Regions from separate parts of the Rheinheimera sp. NSM genome, predicted to be linked through region 3. Evidence: predicted binding sites of a transcription regulator. Region 3 holds the regulator's gene; each other region holds the start of a gene.
The links. The regulator sigma-54, encoded in region 3, starts transcription at its own class of promoters, with help from an activator protein. The targets are predictions, from matches to a motif close to TGGCANGNTNCNTGCTT.
Positions count from the first base shown of each region.

Region 1: ACTZWV_RS11900 (flagellar protein MotY) is a predicted target of sigma-54. The motif match lies at 3,160-3,176, and genes of this name have one in related genera.
Region 2: glnA (glutamate--ammonia ligase) is a predicted target of sigma-54. The motif match lies at 2,092-2,108, and genes of this name have one in related genera.
Region 4: ACTZWV_RS09995 (PEP-CTERM sorting domain-containing protein) is a predicted target of sigma-54. The motif match lies at 3,151-3,167, and genes of this name have one in related genera.

Region 1 covers NZ_JBQTCI010000003.1:532,621-538,451, reverse strand. The annotation lists gene ACTZWV_RS11920 (PrkA family serine protein kinase) at 1-981, opposite strand, end outside; gene sodB (superoxide dismutase [Fe]) at 1,209-1,793, opposite strand; gene ACTZWV_RS11910 (Grx4 family monothiol glutaredoxin) at 2,033-2,374, shown strand; gene rnt (ribonuclease T) at 2,421-3,098, opposite strand; gene ACTZWV_RS11900 (flagellar protein MotY) at 3,264-4,133, shown strand; gene ACTZWV_RS11895 (hypothetical protein) at 4,138-4,461, opposite strand; gene ACTZWV_RS11890 (response regulator) at 4,529-4,951, opposite strand; gene ACTZWV_RS11885 (Hpt domain-containing response regulator) at 4,923-5,579, opposite strand; gene mnmC (bifunctional tRNA (5-methylaminomethyl-2-thiouridine)(34)-methyltransferase MnmD/FAD-dependent 5-carboxymethylaminomethyl-2-thiouridine(34) oxidoreductase MnmC) at 5,594-5,831, opposite strand, start outside.
Region 2 covers NZ_JBQTCI010000001.1:968,504-974,334, reverse strand. The annotation lists gene typA (translational GTPase TypA) at 1-1,814, opposite strand, end outside; gene glnA (glutamate--ammonia ligase) at 2,162-3,571, shown strand; gene ACTZWV_RS04290 (DUF4124 domain-containing protein) at 3,695-4,213, shown strand; gene glnL (nitrogen regulation protein NR(II)) at 4,292-5,368, shown strand; gene glnG (nitrogen regulation protein NR(I)) at 5,373-5,831, shown strand, end outside.
Region 3 covers NZ_JBQTCI010000001.1:423,052-428,882, reverse strand. The annotation lists gene kdsC (3-deoxy-manno-octulosonate-8-phosphatase KdsC) at 1-338, shown strand, start outside; gene lptC (LPS export ABC transporter periplasmic protein LptC) at 335-889, shown strand; gene lptA (lipopolysaccharide transport periplasmic protein LptA) at 879-1,367, shown strand; gene lptB (LPS export ABC transporter ATP-binding protein) at 1,364-2,086, shown strand; gene ACTZWV_RS01870 (RNA polymerase factor sigma-54) at 2,136-3,620, shown strand; gene hpf (ribosome hibernation promoting factor) at 3,646-3,933, shown strand; gene ptsN (PTS IIA-like nitrogen regulatory protein PtsN) at 3,941-4,414, shown strand; gene rapZ (RNase adapter RapZ) at 4,411-5,271, shown strand; gene ACTZWV_RS01850 (HPr family phosphocarrier protein) at 5,274-5,546, shown strand; gene ACTZWV_RS01845 (Na+/H+ antiporter subunit G) at 5,549-5,831, opposite strand, start outside.
Region 4 covers NZ_JBQTCI010000003.1:147,041-152,871, reverse strand. The annotation lists gene ACTZWV_RS10010 (acyltransferase family protein) at 1-454, opposite strand, end outside; gene ACTZWV_RS10005 (DUF4886 domain-containing protein) at 640-1,572, shown strand; gene ACTZWV_RS10000 (DVUA0089 family protein) at 1,643-2,275, opposite strand; gene ACTZWV_RS09995 (PEP-CTERM sorting domain-containing protein) at 2,462-3,115, opposite strand; gene ACTZWV_RS09990 (undecaprenyl-phosphate glucose phosphotransferase) at 3,858-5,255, shown strand; gene ACTZWV_RS09985 (outer membrane beta-barrel protein) at 5,268-5,831, shown strand, end outside.

The sequences.
Region 1 (5,831 bases), on a different contig from region 3:
ATAGGGCACTTTTACAATGTAAACGCGGTCGAGAAAGGCTTCGTTATTTTTGTTGTTACGGAAGGTTTGCCATTCCGACTCATTACTGTGTGCCAGAATAATGCCGTCAAACGGTAGCGCTGCCAGGCCTTCGGTGCCGTTATAGTTACCTTCCTGGGTAGCGGTAAGCAGCGGATGCAGCACTTTAATCGGTGCTTTAAACATCTCGACAAATTCCATCAAGCCCTGGTTGGCGCGGCACAGAGCACCGGAGTAGCTGTAGGCATCCGGGTCATTCTGGGCAAAGTGCTCCAGCTTGCGGATATCCACTTTACCTACCAGTGAAGCAATATCCTGGTTGTTTTCATCACCGGGTTCGGTTTTAGCTATCGCCAGTTGGTCAAGAATAGACGGGTACTTTTTCACGACCCTGAATTGGCTGATATCGCCGTTATACTCATGCAGCCGTTTGCTGGCCCAGGGCGACATAATATTACGCAGGTAACGTTTGGGAATGCCGTATTCCTGCTGCAGAATATTGCCATCTTCATTAACATCGAACAGGCACAGCGGGTTGTCGTACACCGGCGAGCCTTTCAAATAGTAGATTGGAATTTGCTGCATTAAATGTTTTAGTTTTTCTGCCAGCGAAGACTTACCGCCGCCCACCGGGCCGAGTAAGTACAGAATTTGTTTGCGCTCTTCCAGCCCCTGAGCCGAGTGCTTAAGGTAAGACACTATTTGTTCTATGGCTTCTTCCATGCCGTAAAATTCAGAGAAGGCCGGATAACGGGCAATAACCCGGTTGGAAAACAGCCGGCTCAGTTTAGGGTCCTGTGCCGTATCTGTCAGTTCCGGTTGGCCGATGGCCAGTAATAAGCGCTCTGCCGCACTGGCGTAGCAGCTCTTGTCGTCTTTACATAACGCCAGAAACTCCTGAATACTATACTCTTCTTCTTTGGCAGCCTCGTAGCGTGATTTGTAGTGCTCAAAAATACTCATTTGCACCTCCGGCTTATAAACATCGGGAAAGGGTAGCAGCCTGGCTGTTACTCTAAGGTTAGACAGTAAAGCGGATTCCCGCCTGTCTAATTGACAGAAAAATCTACAATTTTCTTCAGGCTGTAGGCTGTGGCAGGGAAAAGGTTTAGTCAGGCCGAACGGCCGAAATGTAAAGCAAGGCGGACAAAAAACCCGGCATCAGCCGGGTTTTGTGCAGAACAATAGTGTTATTTGGCGAAGTTTTCGTTAGCAAACTTCCAGTTAACCAGCGCCCAGAATGCATCCAGGTAGGTTGGCCGCGCATTGCGGTAGTCGATGTAGTAAGCGTGTTCCCACAGATCTACTGTCATTACCGGTGTAAGGCTGGTATCGGTTAATGGCGTAGCTGCGTTGCTGGTGTTGACGATGTCGAGGCTGCCATCGGCTTTTTTCACTAACCAGGTCCAGCTTGAGCCAAAGTTATTTACGGCTTTGTCGTTAAACGCTGTTTTAAAAGCGGCGAAAGAGCCCCACTTGGCATTGATGGCGTCAGCTACAGCACCGGTTGGCTCGCCACCACCGTTTGGTGATAAACAGTGCCAGTAAAAAGTATGGTTCCATACCTGAGCGGCGTTATTAAATACACCACCTTCTGAGCTGCGAACGATCTCTTCCAGTGACTTACCGGCGAAAGGAGTACCTTCAATTAAGCCGTTTAACTTCACTACATAAGTATTGTGGTGTTTGCCGTAGTGGTATTCCAGCGTCTCGGCTGAAATGTGTGGCGCTAAGGCGTCTTTTGCATAAGGTAATGCGGGTAATTCAAAGGCCATTGTCGTTCTCCGTTGGCGTTGTTTATGATGTCTGCATGGCGTAGACTACAAAACCTGACTAAAATACTCAAGTTTTGCAGTGTCTGATTATAAGCTGATCCAGTGTAACGCGCTTTGATGATCAGTTTGGTACGTTGTAACACGGAAGTGGGGATTTTTTCGTAAATCTCAAGTGCCACAGCGCACAGAACAGCGTAAAATGTCAGCCAATGTAGAAATGCACTTGTTGTGAGGTATTAATGGAAACGCTGGACAAAATAAAACAGCAAATTGCTGAAAACCCTATTCTGTTGTTTATGAAGGGCTCACCGAAATTTCCCAGTTGCGGCTTCTCAGCACAGGCATCGCAAGCGCTGATAGCGTGTGGCGAACAGTTTGCCTATGTCGATATTTTGCAAAACCCGGATATTCGTGCTGAATTACCCAAGTACGCGAACTGGCCAACCTTCCCGCAGTTGTGGGTTGACGGTGAACTGGTTGGCGGTTGTGATATCGTGCTGGAAATGTTTCAGCGTGGTGAATTGCAGCCGTTAATTAAAGAAACCGCGGCAAAACACAAAACCGATACTGCGGCAGAATAAACCCTGCTGCAAAAAACGAAGGCCGCTGTTTGCGGCCTTCGTGCTGTTATGCGACAGCGTCAGTGTCATCATCCCCAGCACTGTCATCCGGCTGGATATTGGCCATCGGCCAGCCGCCCAACTGTTTCCAGCTATTGACGATATAGCAGAATAATTCGGCAGTACGCTCGGTGTCGTACAGCGCACTGTGTGCTTCTTTATTGTCAAATGCTATGCCAGCAGCTTTACAGGCTTTTGCCAATACGGTTTGGCCCACCGCTAATGCGGCCAGGCTGGTGGTATCAAACGAAACAAACGCATGAAACGGCGAGCGTTTAAAGTTAAGCCGTTCGATCGCCGCATTTAAAAAGCCCTGATCAAAGGCGGCATTGTGCGCCACTATTACGCTACGCTGACAACCGGCATCTTTTTGCGCTTTGCGCACGGCCTTGCATATTTCGGTAATGGCTTCACGTTCGTGTACGGCACCACGTAACGGGTTAAACGGGTCTATGCCGTTAAATGCCAGTGAGCTGGCATCCAGGTTGGCGCCTTCGAATGGCTCAACATGAAAGTGCAGGGTTTTAAGCGGAATTAAATTGCCGTCCTCATCCATATCGAGCAAGGTGGCGGCAATTTCCAGCAAGGCATCAGTTTTAGCATTAAAGCCTGCGGTTTCCACGTCGATAACTACAGGGTAGTAACCACGAAAACGCTGAGCCAGTTGAGAATTGGGTTGTGTCATAACGGCGCCATTTAACAAATCAGCGGCTATTATGCCAAAAAATTAGCGCAGCGTCTTGTTACGGCATAGTGTTTGCTTTAGATATCATTAGTAACAGGTATCAGTAGTACAGATAAACCCTGAAGGGCATGGCTTGATATGCCGATAGTGGTGGGAAACCGGAAAATGCGAACCTTATTAGCTTTTAGTGTAATGGCCTTTAGTTGCCATCTGCTGGCGCAGCCGCAGCTGCGTCAATATTCTGCCGGTATTGAGCAGTCGGTATGGCAGTTAAACCGTAATACGCCATTAGAATGTCAGTTGCAACATGAAATACCGCATTTTGGCCAGGCGGTATTTCGCAGCGTGGCCGGCAAAGCGCTGAACTTAGATTTTGAACTGCAAATGCTGCGTTTGCCCGATGGCTATGATTTAGCCGAAGTACTGTCGGTACCGCCGGCATGGCGGCCCGGAGAGCCGGCCAAAGCGGTGGCCAATATGCAGCTGCTGAAACAGTACAACGGCGATTTACCGAAGAAAGCTGCCTGGACATTGCTCACCGAATTAGAGCAGGGCTTTAGCCCGACCTTTTATTTCAGCGACTGGCACAGCCCCTATGACAAGGTGGCGGCTTCGATAAACCCGGTACAATTTTTAAAGCAATATCAGCAGTTTAATCAATGTATTTCAGCGTTACTGCCATACAGCTTTGACGATATCGCCTTTACGGTATTAAGTTATGAAACCGGCGGCGACCAGTTAACGCGTGAGTCTCAGCGCCGGCTGGCACAGATTGCCGAATACTTAAAATACGACCAGGATATTGAATACATAGAAATTCAGGGCTATACCGACAGTTACGGCGGCCGTTGGATGAATGAACAGCTATCGGTAAAGCGGGCAGAGAAAGTAAAAAGCTTTTTTGTTGCAGCAGGGATGAGTGCCGATAAAGTGCAGGTAGAGGGCTTTGGTGAGCGGCGCCATGCAGCGCCGAATGATACTGCACTTGAACGTAAGAAAAACCGCCGCGTAGTGTTGCAAATGACTAAGCCCTGAGGGCTTAGTTTTGTACCATAATATCTACCTGACGCCAGTCATCTTGGCTGGAAATTAAGATCCTGATTTGATTGCTGTTGACGTTAAAATACAAATGCTGCCGGCCGTACAGCGTCTGCTCATTTACCGGCTCGCCCAGACGTTGAATATAAAAATCACGCAGACTTTGTTCGGTCTGCTGACTAAAATAGCTTAGCACTGCCGGTATTTTATTATCCAGCCGGGCAAACTCCCGGGCGTCAGATGCAACAGGGATCTGAAAGAAATCTTGGGCGGCCAAATTACTGCTGAATGCCAGTGTGAGGCACATTAAAACTGCAGCGCGCATGTATTATCCTTGGTGTGAGTATTAATCTGGCCATACATTAGCAAATATCCGGGCCTTTTGCCCAGCGTTATGGCATATCTAATGCCAAATCATAGTCTTGCTTCTTCTCCAGCAAACGCATAGCCGACAAAATTTTCTCACCACTGAATGGTTTGACGATAAAGGTTTCCGCCCCCATTTGAATACTTCGTGTCACATTTTCCAAAGTGCTGGCGCCGCTAATCATAACGACACGGCACTGCGGCCTTGTCTGCTTGAACTGTGCTAATAATTCCAACCCGGAGCTGTCAGGTAGCTCAATATCCAGAAACACTATGTGTGGCTGGTGCAGCGTGAACAGTACTTTGGCATCAGCTGCTGTACCGGCGTTAAAAAAGCTAAAGGTGGTGTGGGTTAACAACCCGGTATCAGATAACGCCTGAATATTGTTGCGCAGGAGTTGCCGGCTGTAATCAACATCATCAACGAGCAGAATCTTTGGCGTTTTCATCTGATGCTCCTGTTTGCCGGATAAAGTGCAAAAAATGCCGGCATTGCTCCGTTAAGTCGTTATTGCTGGCTTCAGTTACTAAACGCTGTTGCAACGCATCAGCCAATTGCGTTAGTCCGGCATGACCAAAGCTGGCGGCACTACCTTTAACCTGATGACAAATTTGCCGCATCAATTCAAGGTCGTCGTGCTGCAAAGCTTCGGCAAAGTGCTGGCTAAGTTGCTGCAGGTTCTGGTAAAACAAGCTGGCCAGTTCCGCTGTTACCTGCAGTGGCACAATGTGTTGCTGCGGCGTTTGCTGCAATAGTGTGGCAAGAAAGGCAATGTCGACAGGTTTTTGTAGTACCTGATCAAAACCCTCAGCAGCAACGCTGTCGGCAGACATGGCGAACACCGGTCTGTTATAGCCCAGACGACGCAGCAAATGCACGGCCCGGATACCATCACATACCGGCATCTGGATATCGGTAAGCACAATATCATACTGGTAGCTCAGGGCTGCCGTAACCAGCTGCTCACCATTTTCAACGCTGCAGGTATGTACACCCAGGCTTTGACACTGTACGTCGAGCAAAGAGCGCAAGTACATGTCGTCCTCGGCGATTAAAATCCGTTTTCTATTTGTCATATTGCATCCTGACTTTACCGGGCCGCGCCAAAGCGGTTCGGCTGTAGCCGCTGTTTTAGCTGCACTGATAACGGTAGTGGCTCGGCGCAGATTTGGCAAGCCAGGTGTTCTGCCAGCAGTGGCGACAACATAATGCCGCGAGCTCCCATAGCCCCCAGCACGTATAAACCCGGTTGTCCGTTTATGTTTCCTGCCAGCGGCAAATGATCCGGCACCGTAGCCCGGAACGCCGCTGCCGCACTTACGGCCCGG
Region 2 (5,831 bases), 550 kb from region 3:
CGCTTACGATCGTTTTCTGTCAGGTGACGTTTACGGATACGGATCGACTTAGGTGTAACTTCTACCAGTTCGTCGTCGTCAATAAACTCTAATGCCTGCTCCAAAGTGTAACGGATTGGCGGTACCAGGTTGATGGCTTCATCAGTACCGGAAGCGCGCACGTTAGTTAACTGCTTACCTTTCAAACAGTTAACTGTTAAGTCGTTGCTACGGCTGTGAATACCGATAACCTGACCTTCGTACACTTCTTCAGCGTGGCTGATAAACATCCGGCCACGTTCCTGTAAGGAGAAAATGGCATAACCGGCTGCTTTACCCATAGCATTAGAGATCATGACACCGTTGGTGCGCTGACCGATAGTGCCACCTTTGTGCGCACCGTAGTGGTCAAAGCTGTGGTACATCAAACCGGTACCTGAGGTAATGGTCATAAATTCGGTACGGAAACCAATTAAACCACGGCTTGGCATTAAGAAATCCATCCGGATACGGCCTTTACCGTCTGGCTGCATATTGGTCATTTCAGCTTTACGCTCGCCCATACGTTCCATGATAGAGCCCTGGTTCTGCTCTTCACAGTCGATAGTAACGTTTTCCATAGGCTCCATCTTCGCGCCGTCAACCACTTTCATGATTACTTCAGGGCGTGATACGGCTAATTCGAAACCTTCGCGACGCATATTTTCAATTAGTACACCAAGGTGCAATTCGCCACGACCGGATACTTTGAACTTATCACCGTCTTCGGTTTCTTCAACCCGCAGTGCTACGTTGTGTTTCAGCTCGTTAGTTAAACGCTCTAAAATCTGACGCGAGGTAACAAACTTACCTTCTTTACCGGCGAAAGGTGACGTATTTACCTGGAATGTCATGGTAACAGTAGGTTCATCGACCTGCAGGGCAGGCAATGCTTCTACTTTAGTGGTGGCACAAATAGTGTCAGAGATTTTCAGCTCACCCAAACCGGTAAAAGCCACGATATCACCGGCATTCGCTTCTGCCGTTTCAACGCGCTCTAAACCCAGGTAACCGAATACCTGGCCTACTTTACCGTTACGCTTACTACCGTCAGCACCCACAATGGTGACCTGCTGGTTTGATTTTAAGCTGCCACGTTTAATACGACCGATACCGATAATGCCCAGGTAGCTGGAGTAATCCAGCTGTGATACCTGTAACTGGGTTTCGCCGTCCAGTTCAACTGACGGCGGCGCTACGTGTTTTACAATGGCTTCAAACAGATCAGTGATATCCGTTTTTGGCTCGTTGTAATCCAGTGTCGCCCAGCCGTTTAATGCCGAGGCGTATACAATAGGGAAATCTAACTGCTCGTCAGTAGCACCTAAGTTATCAAACAGGTCAAATACCTGGTCGATAACCCAATCCGGACGTGCACCCGGGCGGTCGATTTTATTCACTACCACAATCGGCTTTAAACCGTGTGAGAAGGCCTTTTGCGTTACAAAGCGTGTTTGCGGCATTGGGCCGTCAACGGCGTCAACCAACAGTAATACTGAGTCGGCCATTGACAGTACGCGCTCTACTTCACCACCGAAGTCGGCGTGGCCGGGCGTATCAAGGATATTAATGTGGTAACCGTTCCAGCGCACCGAAGTGTTCTTTGCCAGGATAGTTATACCGCGCTCAGATTCCTGCGCATTCGAATCCATTACGCGCTCCTGTAATTTGGCGCGGGCATCAAAGGTGCCAGACTGCTGCAGCAGTTTGTCAACCAGGGTGGTTTTACCATGGTCAACGTGCGCAATAATGGCAACATTGCGCAGCTTTTCTAAGTAGGTCGCGGTAACGCTCATGTAAATATATCCTCTGTGGCACTAGATGACCGTAATGACCACCAGGCAAAACTAACTGAAACTAAAGGGCGCATATTCTACTCTGTTTTTACCGGGAAAGAAAAACAGCAACTGCGGTTTCGGCGATTTTTTTTATCGGCGGGGTAATATGCAGCTACACTTACCCCTGCCCGTGCCGCACCAGAATAGAGCTTGTCAGCACCAAAATGGTGCGCAGCAGCTTTACCCAAGCGCACCACGCCAAAGCATATTCAAATTATTCAACAACTTAGGTTATTGGCATATATCTGGCATTTAATGGCGCAACACCGCTAAATCAGTTCAAAACAGATTAATTGGAGGAATGCATGTCTGCATCATCTGTACTGAGTTTAATTAAAGAAAATGAAGTGAAGTTTGTAGATTTACGTTTTACCGACACCAAAGGTAAAGAGCAGCATGTGACTGTTCCTGTTAACCAAATTACCGCAGACTTCTTTGAAGACGGTAAAATGTTTGACGGCTCTTCTATTGCCGGTTGGAAAGGTATTAACGACTCAGACATGATCCTGATGCCGGACGCTTCTACTGCGGTATTAGACCCGTTCTTTGAAGAAACCACCTTAAACATTACCTGTGACGTAATCGAACCCAGCACCATGCAGGGCTACGACCGCGATCCGCGCTCTATCGCCAAACGCGCTGAAGAGTACCTGAAATCTACCGGTATCGCTGACACTATCTTGTTTGGCCCGGAGCCGGAATTCTTTATGTTTGACGACATCCGTTTTGAAACTACGATGTCAGGTTCATTCTTTAAAATTAACTCAACTGAAGCGGCCTGGAACTCAGGTACCAGCTATGAAGATGGTAACAAAGGCCACCGTCCAAGCGTAAAAGGCGGTTACTTCCCGTTACCACCGGTAGATTCGGGCCATGATATCCGTAGCGCCATGTGTATGGTGCTGGAAGAAATGGGACAAACCGTTGAAGCGCACCACCACGAAGTTGCTACTGCCGGCCAGAACGAGATCGCTACCAAGTTCAACAGCTTAACTAAGAAAGCCGATGAAGTGCAGCAACTTAAGTACGTTATTCACAACGTTGCGCACCTGTATGGCAAAACCGTAACCTTTATGCCGAAGCCGTTAGTAGGTGATAATGGTTCAGGTATGCACTGTCACCAATCTCTGGCGAAAGACGGTGTAAACCTGTTTGCCGGTGATAAATATGCCGGTCTGTCTGAAACCGCGCTGTACTATATCGGCGGCATTATTAAACATGCTAAGGCCATTAACGCCTTTACCAACCCGTCGACTAACTCATACAAGCGTTTAGTACCGCACTTTGAAGCACCGGTAATGCTGGCGTATTCTGCGCGTAACCGCTCAGCGTCTATCCGTATCCCGTTGGTACCAAGTGCCAAAGCGCGTCGTATTGAATGCCGCTTCCCGGATCCGGCAGCTAACCCATACCTGGCTTTTGTAGCTCAGCTGATGGCTGGCCTGGACGGTATTCAGAACAAAATTCACCCGGGCGATGCAATGGATAAAGACTTGTACGACTTACCGGCAGAAGAAGCCGCTAACATTCCACAAGTTTCCACCTCACTGGAAGAAGCCCTGAACGAGCTGGACAAAAACCGCGCTATCTTTACTAAAGGCGGCGTAATGTCTGATGCGATGATCGATGCTTATATTGACATTAAACGTGGCGAAGCCCGCAGAGTGGCAGTATCTGTTCATCCGCTGGAATTTGAACTGTATTACAGCGTTTAACGCCGCTGGCTGATAAAAAGCTCACTTCGGTGAGCTTTTTTTTTGTAGAAAAAGAACACAAAGCAAGCTAGAGTAGCGCGATGGAACTACAATAATAAATATAAAATGGATCTTAGTTAACCAATGAATAAAGTATTGTTTATTTTCATATTATTGTTTGTTGCAATGCCAATAATGGCGCAAGACAGTAAAAAGGTGTTTGTTACCCGCGACGCCAATGGTGTGCTGGTATTTTCTGACAGCCCGCAACCGGGCGCTGAGGAGCTGAATTTATCCAGTCGCGCTAACATCATGGAAGCAACAGACCCAACCCTGCCGGCACGCAAAGCCCCGCCGGTTGAACCCTTTACGGTAGAAATTGTACAGCCGGAAGATCAGGGTACGGTGCGCGACAATACCGGTTCAGTCTATGTTTCCGGCAAAATCAGCCCGATGTTTCAACGTGGCCTTCGCGTACGGTTATTAATTGATGGCCAGGCCAAAGTAGAACCACAAAACAATGCAGTATTTATTCTGCGCGATATAGAGCGTGGCGAACACAAACTCCAGATGGAACTTTTTGATCAAAACGGCAAGCTTATTGCAACAAGTCCTGTAACGACCTTCTATTTACATAGAGCCTCGGCAATATCACCAAATTAGTGCGTATGCTATGCAATTCAGCCTGAACTGAATTACACTGTCAACTTAGCGCACCAATTTGGTGCAAAGGGTGAAACAGTGACTGATATAACAATACCGACAGAACAGCTATACGCACATATTACCGAGCAGTTAACCACAGCTATTATGCTGCTGGATGCGGATTTAACCATTCGTTACTTTAATACCGCCTGCTGTGCAGTACTGGGTTTGGGTGAAAAGCGTTTATCTGCACAACATTTCCCTGAGTTGTTCCAACATATCGATATCAGCAGCCAACATTTTTTCAGCGCACTGAGCAGTAAACAGGGTTTTGGCGTCAGCGATGTACAGGCGGTGCTGGCCGATGGTCGCCATCTGCTGTTGGATATATCAGTGACCATCAGTGAAAATCCGGCCGGCCACTTGCTGCTGGAAATCCGCCACGTCGATCAGCAACGCAAAATCAGCCTGGAAAGCCTGCAACAGCACCAACACCTGGCTGCGCGTGAGCTGATCCGCGGTCTGGCACATGAAATTAAAAACCCGCTCGGCGGCCTGCGCGGTGCTGCACAGCTGCTGGAAGAAACCCTGTCCGATGAGTTAAAAGAATATACTCAACTGATTATTGCCCAGGCCGACCGGTTAAGAAACCTGGTTGACCGGCTGCTTGGGCCTTATCGTCCGGCGCAGCGGGTACAAAGCAACCTGCATCAAATGATAGAACAAGTGCGTCAGTTAGCCCTGATGGATAATCCCGGCCAGGTGCAGTTCAGCCGCGACTACGACCCCAGCATACCGGATTTCGCTTTTGACCCGGAGTTACTCGAACAGGCCTTGCTGAACATTGTACGTAACGCCCAGCAAGCACTGGAACATACGCCTCAGCCGGCTATTTGCTTACAAAGCCGCGTACTGCACCAGCACACACTACACGGCAAGCGTTACAAACTGGTAGCACTGATCCGCGTGATCGACAATGGCCCGGGCATCCCGAACGACATTAAAGACACCCTGTTTTACCCTATGGTTAGCGGCAAAGCCGGTGGCACCGGTTTGGGCTTATCTATCGGCCAAACTTTAATCCACCAACACGGTGGTTGGATCGATTGCGACAGCTGGCCGGGCCATACCGAATTTACCCTATACCTGCCAATTGCAGACACTGAGGATTGAACTAATGAGTCATACTGTATGGATTATTGATGACGACAATTCTATCCGTTGGGTGCTGGAAAAAGCCCTGGCCCGCGCGGATATTCTATGTGAGAGCTATGCCTCCGCCGATTTAATGCTGCAACGGTTGGAGTATGATCAGCCCGCTGTTGTGGTCTCAGATATCCGTATGCCGGGTACCGATGGCATGGCGTTATTAAGCCGGCTACAAGAATTGGCACCGGAGCTGCCGGTGATCATCATGACCGCCCATTCCGATTTAGACAGCGCGGTTAATGCCTTTAAACGCGGCGCCTTTGAATATTTGCCCAAGCCCTTCGACGTAAACGACGCTGTGGCGCTGATCAGCCGCGCGCTGGAGCATGCAAAAGCGCGCCAACCAAAGCACAAAGCGGCTGCACCGGCGTTATCACCGGAAATTATCGGTGAAGCCCCGGCCATGCAGGAAGTATTTCGCGCTATC
Region 3 (5,831 bases):
GACGTAATTCTGCCATCGTACAACAACGTATGACGTCGTTAACCGTGCCCTATATTTACCAGGGTCAGGAAAACAAACTGGCCGCCTTTGCCGATTTACAGCAAAAATTGCAACTTACACCGTCGCAGATTGCCTATATCGGTGATGATCTGGCAGATTGGTCGGTAATGCAACACTGTGGCTTAGCCGTGGCGGTAAAAGATGCGCACCCTTACCTGTTACAACAAACTGATTATATTACCAGTTTGCCCGGCGGCTATGGCGCAGTACGCGAGCTGTGCGATTTGCTGCTGATCAGCCAAAACCAATTCGGCTTATTTGACGGCAGCAGTTCATGAGAAAATTTCTTGTTTTTATTGTCTTCCTGCTGGCCGGAACCGCCGCTTATCTCTGGTTCGAACCGGCAGATGACGGCGATGCGCTGCAAACCGATCAGGAACTGTTGCCGGATTACGTAGCACAAAAGGTAACCCGCCGCTTGTATGATGCCCAAGGCTACCTGGCAGACACTGTCAGCGCCGATCGGTTAGAGCATTTCGAATTGCTTGGCTTCACCCGATTCGAAAATCCGCTGTATACGCTATACAACGACGAGCATCAACCCGGTTGGACAGCCAGTAGCCGTCAGGCCATTTGGTTTAACCAGGACAGAATAATTCTGGAGCAACAGGTCAGTATTGTAAGCCTGATGCCGGACGAACTGATCGAACGCATAGACACAGAAACATTGGAAATGTTATTTCCGGACAATACCTTGCAAAACGATGCGCCGGTATTTATTCAGGGCAAAGGTTTCTATATTAACGGCAGTGGCCTGCGGGCTGATTTGACCAATGGCAGCTTACAGCTGTTACAACACCAGCAAACGGTATACCAAAATGACCAATAAAATAATTTCTGTTCTGTTGCTGCTAAGCAGCAGCGTGGTAGTGGCACAGCAGCCCGACTACAGCCAGCAAATTCAGATAGATGCTGATAACCTGGCGTCGTTAAAAGAAAACGTGCTGACCTATCGCAACAACGTGGTGGTTACTCAGGGCTCGTTACAAATGAAAGCCGATCAACTGGAAATTAATGCCAGCGCCGGTAAGGGCAAAGAGGTTTATATCGCTACCGGCAGCCCGGTTAGCTATTCGCAGCTCATGGCTGATGGCCAGCCGGTGACCGCCAAAGCCAACGAAATACGCTACGAACCCGCCAGCCGGATGCTGACGTTAACCGGCGATGCCGAACTGGCGCAAAGTGGTAGCGTAGTAAAGGCCTCGACAATAAGGTATAACGTAGAGAAGCAGGAGCTTAGTGCCGAAAGCAATGAATCCAAACGCGTTACCACCATCTTTACGCCAGAGGAAAAAAATAATCCATGAAGTTAGTTGCGTCCCATCTGGCCAAGAGTTACAAAGGCCGGCAGGTTGTTAAAGATGTCAGCCTGGAGGTGAATGCCGGGCAAATTGTCGGCTTACTTGGCCCTAACGGAGCCGGTAAAACCACTACTTTTTATATGATTGTTGGCTTGGTGCCCTCTGACAAAGGCACTATCAGCCTGAATGACAAAGATATTACCTTTGATCCGATCCATGCCAGAGCCAGGCAAGGCATTGGCTATCTGCCGCAGGAAAGCTCTATTTTCCGCAAACTTACCGTACATGACAACCTGCTGGCCATTTTGCAAACCCGCAAAGACTTAACACCGGCCAAACGCGAAGAAGTAGCAGACGATTTGCTGGAAGAATTCCATATCGGTCATATTAAGAACAGCCTGGGCATGAGCTTGTCCGGTGGCGAGCGCCGCCGCGTAGAAATAGCCAGAGCTCTGGCTGCCAACCCTGCATTTATTCTGCTGGACGAACCTTTTGCCGGCGTCGATCCAATTTCTGTACTTGATATCAAGAAAATTATTCAACATCTGTGTCAACGTGGTATCGGCGTGTTAATTACCGACCATAATGTGCGTGAAACACTGGATGTGTGTGAAACTGCTTATATTGTCAGCCATGGTGAGTTAATTGCGTCAGGCCCGCCACAGGAAGTACTGTCGAATCAAAAGGTACGTGATGTATACCTGGGTGAGCAATTCAGGCTATAGTTAGCAAAAAATAATACCAGCGTGTCATTCAGGAGAACGGTAGAAGTAGATGAAGCCCTCTTTGCAACTTCGCTTAGGACAGCAACTAACCATGACGCCGCAGTTACAACAGGCTATCCGCCTGTTACAACTGTCGACGATTGAGTTGCAGCAGGAAATTCAGGAAGCTCTTGATGCTAATCCGTTATTGGAAGCAGAAGACGAGCACGATAGCTTTGACACCGCCCCCAAAGAACCACAACAACAAGCTGACAACGGTACTGACGTCGACCATAACCCTGACGATAGCTACGAACCGGCAGAGCCGGACAGCAGCGAGTCGATGACCGAACAGAATATTCAGGAAGATCTACCGCTGGATAATAACTGGGATGATTTAGTCAGCGCCGCCCCGGTAAGTGCCGGCAACAACAGCGGCGATGAAGACCATGTTTATCAGGGTGAGACCAGCGAAAACCTGCAGGATTACTTACGTTGGCAAATGCAACTTACCCCCTTCTCTGACACTGACCGCGCCATCGCTGAAATCATCATTGAAGCCATCGACGAAAACGGCCTGTTAACCATCAGTTGTGAAGACATTCTCGAATCACTCGGCGTCGACGACATTGAAGCTGACGAAGTAGAAGCCGTGATTAAACGCATTCAATTATTTGACCCAGTCGGGGTTGGCGCCCGTTCGGTACAGGAATGCCTGTTGGTGCAACTACGTCAGTTTGATCCCGACACACCGTTTTTAGCCGAAGCCCGCAACATGATCAGCGAGCATACAGAATTTTTAGCTAATCGCGACTTTCGTTCTTTGATGCGAGTGACTAGACTCAAAGAGGATGAGTTAAAAGAAGTGATGCGGCTGATCCACAGCCTTAACCCAAGACCAGGTGCCGACGTTATCCGTGAAGAGCAGCAGTATGTTATTCCGGATGTCAGCGTGCAGAAAGTAAAGGGCCGCTGGCAGGTAGAACTTAACCCCGATGCCATGCCAAAGGTACGGATAAACCAGCAATATGCCGCTATGTCACGCACCGCAAAAAACAGTGCCGACAGCCAGTTTATCCGCTCACATTTGCAGGAAGCGAAATGGTTTTTGAAAAGCCTGGAAAGCCGTAATGAAACCTTGTTAAAGGTGGCGAACTGTATAGTGCAGCAGCAACAGGCTTTTTTTGAACACGGTGAGGAAGCCATGAAACCCATGGTGCTGAACGATGTAGCGGAGATGGTAGGCATGCACGAGTCCACCATTTCCCGTGTTACCACGCACAAGTATATGCATACACCACGAGGTATATTTGAACTTAAGTTCTTCTTTTCCAGTCATGTTAGTACGGAGAGCGGCGGTGAGTGTTCTTCCACTGCTATCCGGGCTTTTATTAAGAAATTAGTGGCGGCGGAGAACCCGGCCAAACCGCTGAGTGACAGCAAGATGGCTGACATTCTGCTGGAACAAGGTATTAACGTTGCGCGGCGCACCATTGCCAAGTATCGCGAGTCGTTGTTTATTCCGCCGTCAAATCAACGCAAGACCTTGCTGTAAATAAGCCTAAAGAAGGAATATGTCTATGCAAATCAATCTAACCGGTCGTCATGTTGAAATCACTTCAGCCTTAAAAGAATACGTAGACAACAAGTTCGCTAAACTGGAACGGCATTTTGATCATATAAACAATGTACATGTGATCCTAAACGTGGAAAAATTGAAGCAGATCGCCGAAGCCAAGCTGCACCTGAACGGTGGCGAAGTGTTTGCCGTATCTGAGAATGAGAACATGTATGCTGCAATTGACCAGCTGATAGACAAGTTAGATCGCCAGGTCATTAAGCATAAAGAGAAAATAGCCCGACACTGATTAGATGATGATGAATTTAACCTCTATGCTTGCCGAGAACTGCACTAAAAGTGCAGTTCTTTTTAACAGCAAAAAGCGCATTCTGGAATATATCGCTGAGCTGGCTCACCAGCAACTGCCGGATATGACAGAGTACAGTATCCTTGAAGCGCTGATGACACGTGAAAAGCTCGGCTCAACCGGCATAGGAGGTGGTATTGCTATACCACACGGCAAGCTAAAGTGTGTAACACAGCCAATGTTGGTGTTTGTCGTCAGTAAAGAAGCCATTCCGTTTGACGCCATCGACAACCAACCGGTAGATATCTTCTGCGCCATTTTAATCCCGGAAGATCAGTGCCAGGCACATCTGAGCACTCTGGCCGGCATAGCACGGCTACTCAGCCAAAAAGAGCTGACGAAAAAAATCCGCCATGCTGAAACTAACCAGCAGTTGTACCAGCTGTTAGTGGAGTACAGCGCTATGGAACCGGTAAAATGAAGCTGCTGGTAGTAAGTGGTCGCTCCGGCTCAGGCAAGTCTGTTGCACTGCGTGTGATGGAAGACCTTGGCTACTACTGTGTCGACAATATCCCGGTAAACCTGCTTCCTACCCTTGCTACCACAGTAATGGGCCAATATGAGCGTGTTGCCGTCAGTATTGACGTGCGCAACCTGCCACAGGACCCCGATGAACTGGCAGACATTTTATCTTACCTGCCACGTAAACTGGATTTAACCATCCTGTATCTGGATGCCGACCACGCCAGCCTGATTAAACGCTTTAGTGAAACGCGCCGGCTGCATCCGTTATCGCATCAGGCCATGTCGCTGGACGAAGCCATATCGCGTGAACAACAATTGCTGGATCCGATCTCCAGCCGTGCCGATTTGTATATCGACACCACTGATTTGAACGTGCACCAGTTAGCCGAACAATTGCGCGAGCGTATTCTCGGGCAAAAAACCGGTCGGCTGGTTATTCTGTTTGAATCTTTTGGCTTTAAATACGGCATTCCCAAAGACGCCGACTTTGTATTTGATGCACGCTTTTTGCCCAACCCGCACTGGGAACCGGATTTGAAGCCGCTGACCGGGCTGGATCAACCGGTAAAAGATTACCTGGCAGCACAGCCGGTAGTAGCGAAGTATATTTGGCAAATCAACAGTTTTATCAGCACCTGGCTACCGCACCTGGAGCGTAATAACCGCAGCTATCTGACCATTGCCATCGGCTGCACCGGCGGCCAGCACCGTTCTGTCTACATGGTTGAAAGCCTGGCCGAAAGCTATCGCAGTTCACGCGATGACGTACAACTGCGTCACCGCGAATTAGTCAGGCATCATAATAAGGCCTGAGCATGCCCAAATTCAGTGAAACTGTCACCATTGTTAATCCGTTGGGCTTGCACGCCAGAGCAGCCACTAAACTGGCCCAGCTGTGCCAGCAGTTTACAGCACGGATTGAGCTGATACAGGAAGATAAAACGGCCGATGCCAGCAGCGTATTAGCCTTATTGATGCTGGCCAGCAGCAAAGGCAAAACGCTGCAGGTGTGTGCTGAAGGGGAAGACGCTGAGCGGGCACTCAGCGCCGTGGTAGATCTGATCAAAAACGGCTTTGACGAAAGCTAACGCTAGGGTTTCGGTTGCCGGTCGTGTTGTTTTTGTTGTGCTGGATGAATATTCACTAAACCTGTGGTTTTCTGTATCGCTTTCAGCTTGTGATGCAACGCTGTTTTAATCAACATGTGCGCACTGATAGGTGCAGTGATTAGCAGAAAAATGGTGATCAACAATTCGTGCACACTGACATCACCGGAAACACTGAAAAAGAAAATAGAACCCAATAAAATACCGCCCATGCCTAAGGTAGTGGCCTTGGTCGGGCCATGTAACCGCATAAAGAAGTCCGGCATT
Region 4 (5,831 bases), on a different contig from region 3:
AAATTGAAATTTGAGTTAGAAATGAAATATTTCTTGTTAACCTTGCTGTTGCAAAAGCAAGAAACAGCGCATATAAGAACCAAAGTGAAAACGTAGGTTCCCAGAAAATATGCAATATATCAGTCATTTTGACTTCGTTATTTGTAAATGAGCTCAGTAGGTAACGTACTCCAATACTGACTATGCTCCACAGAATGTAAAAGTATGCAAAGTGCAGCAGCTTACCGTGGACAAAGTTCTTTAGGTCGCCTTCTATCGCTTTTTTCGCAAAAAAGCCCGCTACAAGGAAAAACAGTGGCATGCGGATTGGGCTGGTTAAGCGGTATATTTCCAGCGTCAGGTCGGAAAAGCCTATAGAGGTTTGTACTCCCTGAAATACATGGTGAAAAACCACCAGAATTATTGTCAGGCCTTTTACGGCATCTATCCATAGTTCTCGAGACTGATTGGTCATGTGGTGCAATTCCTCTGTTTAATTTCTGTATGACTAATGTTATTAATGATACCTTGTTGCGAGTTTTAGTTGTTTTAATTGTTAATTAAATATCTTAAAAAGTTTGTTTTAGTGTGATTTGTGGTTGCGATATCCGTCAACCCTGGGCACTCTTACCGATGTTTTTTAGCTGCAGAGGGATAGAGATGTTAAACGTTAGATACTTACTGTTTTTGCTTGGCTGTTATTTTGGTTTTTCCGCTTGTGCTACTGCTGGACCAGACGAGCTAAAGTTGATGCATATTGGTAATAGCTTTTCATGGAACAGCACACATTACTTGCCACAGCTGGCAAGGGCCGGTGGACGAAAAATAACAATATTTGCAGCAAGTAAGGGAGGCTGTTCGTTACAGTGTCATGCAGACTTCTTACAGCTAGCGCGCCAGAATGAACCTGATGGCAGGGCTTACAAGGTAACGCGGGTTCTGAAGAACTATACTGGTGCTGTGCCAAATGTCAGTTTAGACGATGCACTTAAAGCAGAGAAGTGGGATGTCATTACTATTCAGCAGACTAGCCGGCAGAGCGTCGACCTCGCTACTTTTGAACCCTATGGCGAAACGCTGATATCTCAGATTAAACGTGACGCCCCTGGCGCAAAAATACTGCTGCATAAAACCTGGGCTTATCATGATGAGCACTTAATGTTTAAACAGCAGCAAGAAGGGCCGGTGAGCCATACTGATATGCATAGCCAACTTACACAGGCTTACAACCGGTTTGCTGCCAGGTACGGCTTAGCGATAATCCCCTCCGCCGATGCAATGTCTCTGGCATATCAACAATTGCCAAAAGCGGATGATGAAGAAAAAGCCAGCACCAACAACACGAAACAGGCTGCAAGTATTGAGAATGCGCCGTCTATTAAGCAACGTTCTAACATGCTTTACAGTGATGATGGCGCGCATTTGGACATCGCCGGGAAATACCTTACCGCCAGTGTTTGGTATGAAGTGCTGTTTAATGAGTCGGTTGTTAATGTCGATTTTGTGCCTGAAGGGCTTGATGCTAAATTTGCCGCCGAGCTGCGCGCGTTAGCCCACCGGGCTGTTAAGCAACATAATGAGCAAACTAATTAGTGCTATAGGGTCTTGTTGGCAACGGCATATAAAAGCCCCGGATTACGGGGCTGAGTTGGGCAAGCAGTAGTTAAACAGCGGCTTTTTTGCGATACAGGCGTAACGCCAACAACCCCATACCTAATAAAGCAATAGATGCCGGTTCCGGTATATTGCTGATAGCCGTGTCTTGCGGGCGAAAGTTACTTACCGCGCCATTTACGGTTAACTGGTACGGCAAAGTGCGGTACAAGGTTGGGTTGTCATAGCTGGCTGCACCATTCCACTGCATACCGTCGATAATATCGTGGGCACCATAATTACAGCAGCTGCCTACGGCTAACAGATAATTGCCGGCGGAAAAATTAAAACTTAAATACGAATCCAGCGCGCTGGTGCTGCCGTCGGTAAAACCGCGACCAGTTAATGACCAAAAGTCGTCATTTTGTGTAAGTAAAGCTGACACTCCTAAATCACCGTCATCCTGAAACAACCATAACATACTGTCTAAGTAGCTGCCCTGGTAGCCCCACGCCAGAATATCAAAGCTGGCTAAACCGCCGGTGGAGGAAAACTGATAAAAATCAACAGTGCGATAATAGCTTTGGTTGCTTTGATAATCGTGTAATGCGGCGTTGATAACAATTGGTGTGGCGTGGGTTTTAACAGCAAAGGCAAAAACTGCAGTGGCTAATACAAATAACAGCTTAGTAGTGGCTTTCATTTTTACTCCTGGTGGCTACAACATAATTCAGCTAAACCAGTACTTAGCAGTATTTATGCCATTACTAAAGTATTTGATTTGTAAAGCATTTAGTGCGATGAAATATAATGGTGTAAAAAATACTGACATTAAAGCGTAGCAACGAAAAAAGCCCCGCCGAAGCAGGGCAAACAGCGGCTTTTCAAACTAAAGCGGTTGTTGCTTTCTGCGGCGAATACCAATACCGGCTAAGGCTAAACCAAACAGCGCTAAGCTGGCCGGCTCCGGTATGTTTGCAGGATCGCGTACTGAGAAAAAGGTGTTGTTTACAGTGTTGCTTGCACCTTCAAAGCTGGAAACCGCTAACCAGTCGCCGGCTAACCAACTGCTGTCAGTAAGGAAGCCACGCACGTCACCGGTCCAGAAGTCAATCCCGGTAAGTTCCGGATCTGCTTGCCAGGTTTCTACCTGATCCCAACTGATAAAAGCATACCAGGAAGTGACTTGCTGCCAGTCGTCCAGCAGGGTGTCAAAGTAGTAAAACTCGGTGTACCACTCCAGTTGGTCCAGATCCCAACCCAGAGCCGGATCACCATTGTCGCTGTTGCGGTCCAGAGCGCTCAGATCCAGCCGGCTGGCGATACGGATATCGTCCATAGCATCAAACAGATTTTGCGGTTGAATTGATGAACCCGGGCTGTAAGGGGTTGGGAAACCACCCACATCACCGGCACCTGGCGCCAGATAGCTGCTGCTGCCCGGCGCCGTGTCGGTAGCAGATACCTGAATTAGCGCTGCATGGCTACTCAGGCTGAAACACAGCGCAGTGGCGGATAAAACCTTTGTTAACGTATTTTTCATAATGCATCACCTTTTTTGGATACTCAAAATTTACAATGCAATATTCATTCCTGTTTTAAAGTTGTTTAAATACAGTCTATTATAATCTTGCTGTTTGTTAACTGTAAGATTTTATGACACATTTAAAATTGCCTTGATATTTACAATTTAGGCTGGCGGTTTGAGCTTCAGGTTGAACAAAAAGCTGGATTTTGCGCCATTTTGTCGTCTTGTTGTAATAAATATGTGTTCAGATTGTGTTCAGGCTGGCAGGTGTGGAATAGCATATGCATGAGTAAAGTGCAGTTGTTAGGGCTTTATTTAATTAAGCTGTTGAAATTTAATGATTAATTAAAGTTGTATAAATACCGCTTACAGTGAGATTACTACTGCCATGCACTGTTTTGGTGAGTATTGCGGTTTTCTGGTGATATTTTAATCGATACGGTTGTTTTTTAATCGAATTGTATCGATGATAACCTTATGTAAACTGTGGGTGTATATATGTGGGTATTTTTGCTTGCATTGAGCGCGCGATGTGATAAATTGTCGGCGTTTTAAGTACAGCATGCAGTAACAAATTACCTTGCAGATAATAGTACAAGCTTAGCTTGCGTGGCGGTATTGGTTACAAACAGATATTCAGCGCAGAAGCGGTTTGCTTTATCCGCCCTGAGTGTACAACGGCATACTTTTCTCAGCGGCATTGCGCCTTGCAGTGTCAGATGCCCATGCTTTACGACAGTTAAACGGAGTTAACACAGTGAATAAACAAACGTTTAGATATACCGGCCATGCCTCTTCTGTTATTTACCGGCTGATAGATTTACTGATCCTGGCTGCGGTGTTTGTCTTGGGCGCCGCTATGTATGACGTGACGCTAAACAGCAAATACGGCCTGCTGCTGTGCGGCTATCTGGTGTGTTATTCCTATTTAGCAGAGTCTGTACAGTTATACCGTTCCTGGCGGGTGGGGCGCTTTTCGCGCATGCTGGTACTGCTGGCGGTAGCACATACGCTGGCATTTTTATTGGTGCTGGCGGCACTTTTCCTGTTTAAGCAGTCGGAAGCTTTCTCGCGTGCAGTATTAGTCGGCTGGTATGTTGCCTCTTTAGTTACCCTGGCTTTGTGGCGTATTGGCGCCAGAGTGATCAAAACCATGCAACGCCGCCGTGGTTTAGCAATGCAGAAAGTGGCGATTATCGGCGCCACCGGCAGTGGCCTGAATTTACTGAATGAAATAACCAACCACCCTGAGCTGGGCTTTGAGTGTATCGGCTTTTTTGATGACAGAACTACAGACCGGCTGCCGGTTGATGCGCGCCAGCATATACGTGGCGGTATTGAGCAAGCGGTGGCACTGGCGCGCAGCGGTGAATTGGTAAAACTGTATATTTGCTTACCAATGCTGGCCGAGCAGCGTGTGGCTGATATGATTACCGCCCTGGGCGACAGCACAGTAGATGTGTTACTGGTGCCGGATTTTCTGATGAAGAACCTGATGCATGGCCGTATTGGTAATGTTGGTGATGTTGATACCATCAGTGTGTTTGAATCGCCGGGCTTTGGTATCCAGGACTTTTATAAGCGTAGCTTTGATATTGCTTTCAGCGCCAGCGTGCTGTTGGCTATAGCGCCGTTGCTGGTATTAATTGCCGCTGCAGTCAAGTTTACCTCCAAGGGGCCGGTCCTGTTTAAACAAGACCGTTATGGCCTGGATGGCCGCCGTATCGGTGTGTACAAATTCCGCTCTATGCGCACTATGGAAAATGGCGGCAAGGTAATACAGGCCAAGCGCAATGACAGCCGCATAACGCCGGTTGGCGCTTTTTTACGCCGTACCTCATTGGACGAATTACCGCAGTTTTTTAATGTGTTAATGGGCGATATGTCAGTAGTGGGGCCACGCCCGCACGCTGTAGCGCACAACGAAGAGTACCGTAAGCAGGTTGCCTTTTATATGTTGCGCCATAAAATGCGCCCCGGCATTACCGGCTGGGCCCAGATAAACGGTTGGCGCGGCGAAACGGATACCCTGGAAAAGATGGAAATGCGGGTAAAATTCGACCTGGATTACATCCGCAACTGGTCACTGCTGTTTGATATCAAAATTATCCTTAACACCTTGCTCAAAGGTTTTATTAACAAAAACGCTTATTAATAAGGACGTTCAATGTTTAAAATTTCACGCATTACGCTGGCTATCGCTGCTGTTAGTTTGTCGGCAAATCTGGCTGCAAACGAAATGACTGCGGCTGCTATTACTACAGAGAGCGGTATTGACTTCACACCTATGGTGCAAGCCCGTTTAGCCCATAATGACAACATTGCCAGTACCAGCACTAATGAAGAGTCCAGCTGGATTTTTGCAGTAACACCAAGCCTGCGCGCTTTGTTACAAGATGGCGCTAATGTGTACACCTCTACACTAAGCGTGGCCAGCGGCACTTATTTCTCCAGTTCAGATGATAACTATCTGGATTTTTATGCAGATGCTATGGCAAAAGTTGAACTGAACCAAAGCAACCGGTTTGAAGCCGGTGTGGAATATGTGTCCGGCCATGAAGATCGTGGTACCGGGGTATCTGAAGGATTAGGTAACCTGCAGGATGAACCGGCTGAATTTGATACGTGGAATCTCAAGGCCCACTACGAATACGGTGCTATGTCTACCCCGGCACGGTTGCGCGTAATGGCGGGTTATTTTGATAAAGAGTTCACTAATTACGAAGCGCTG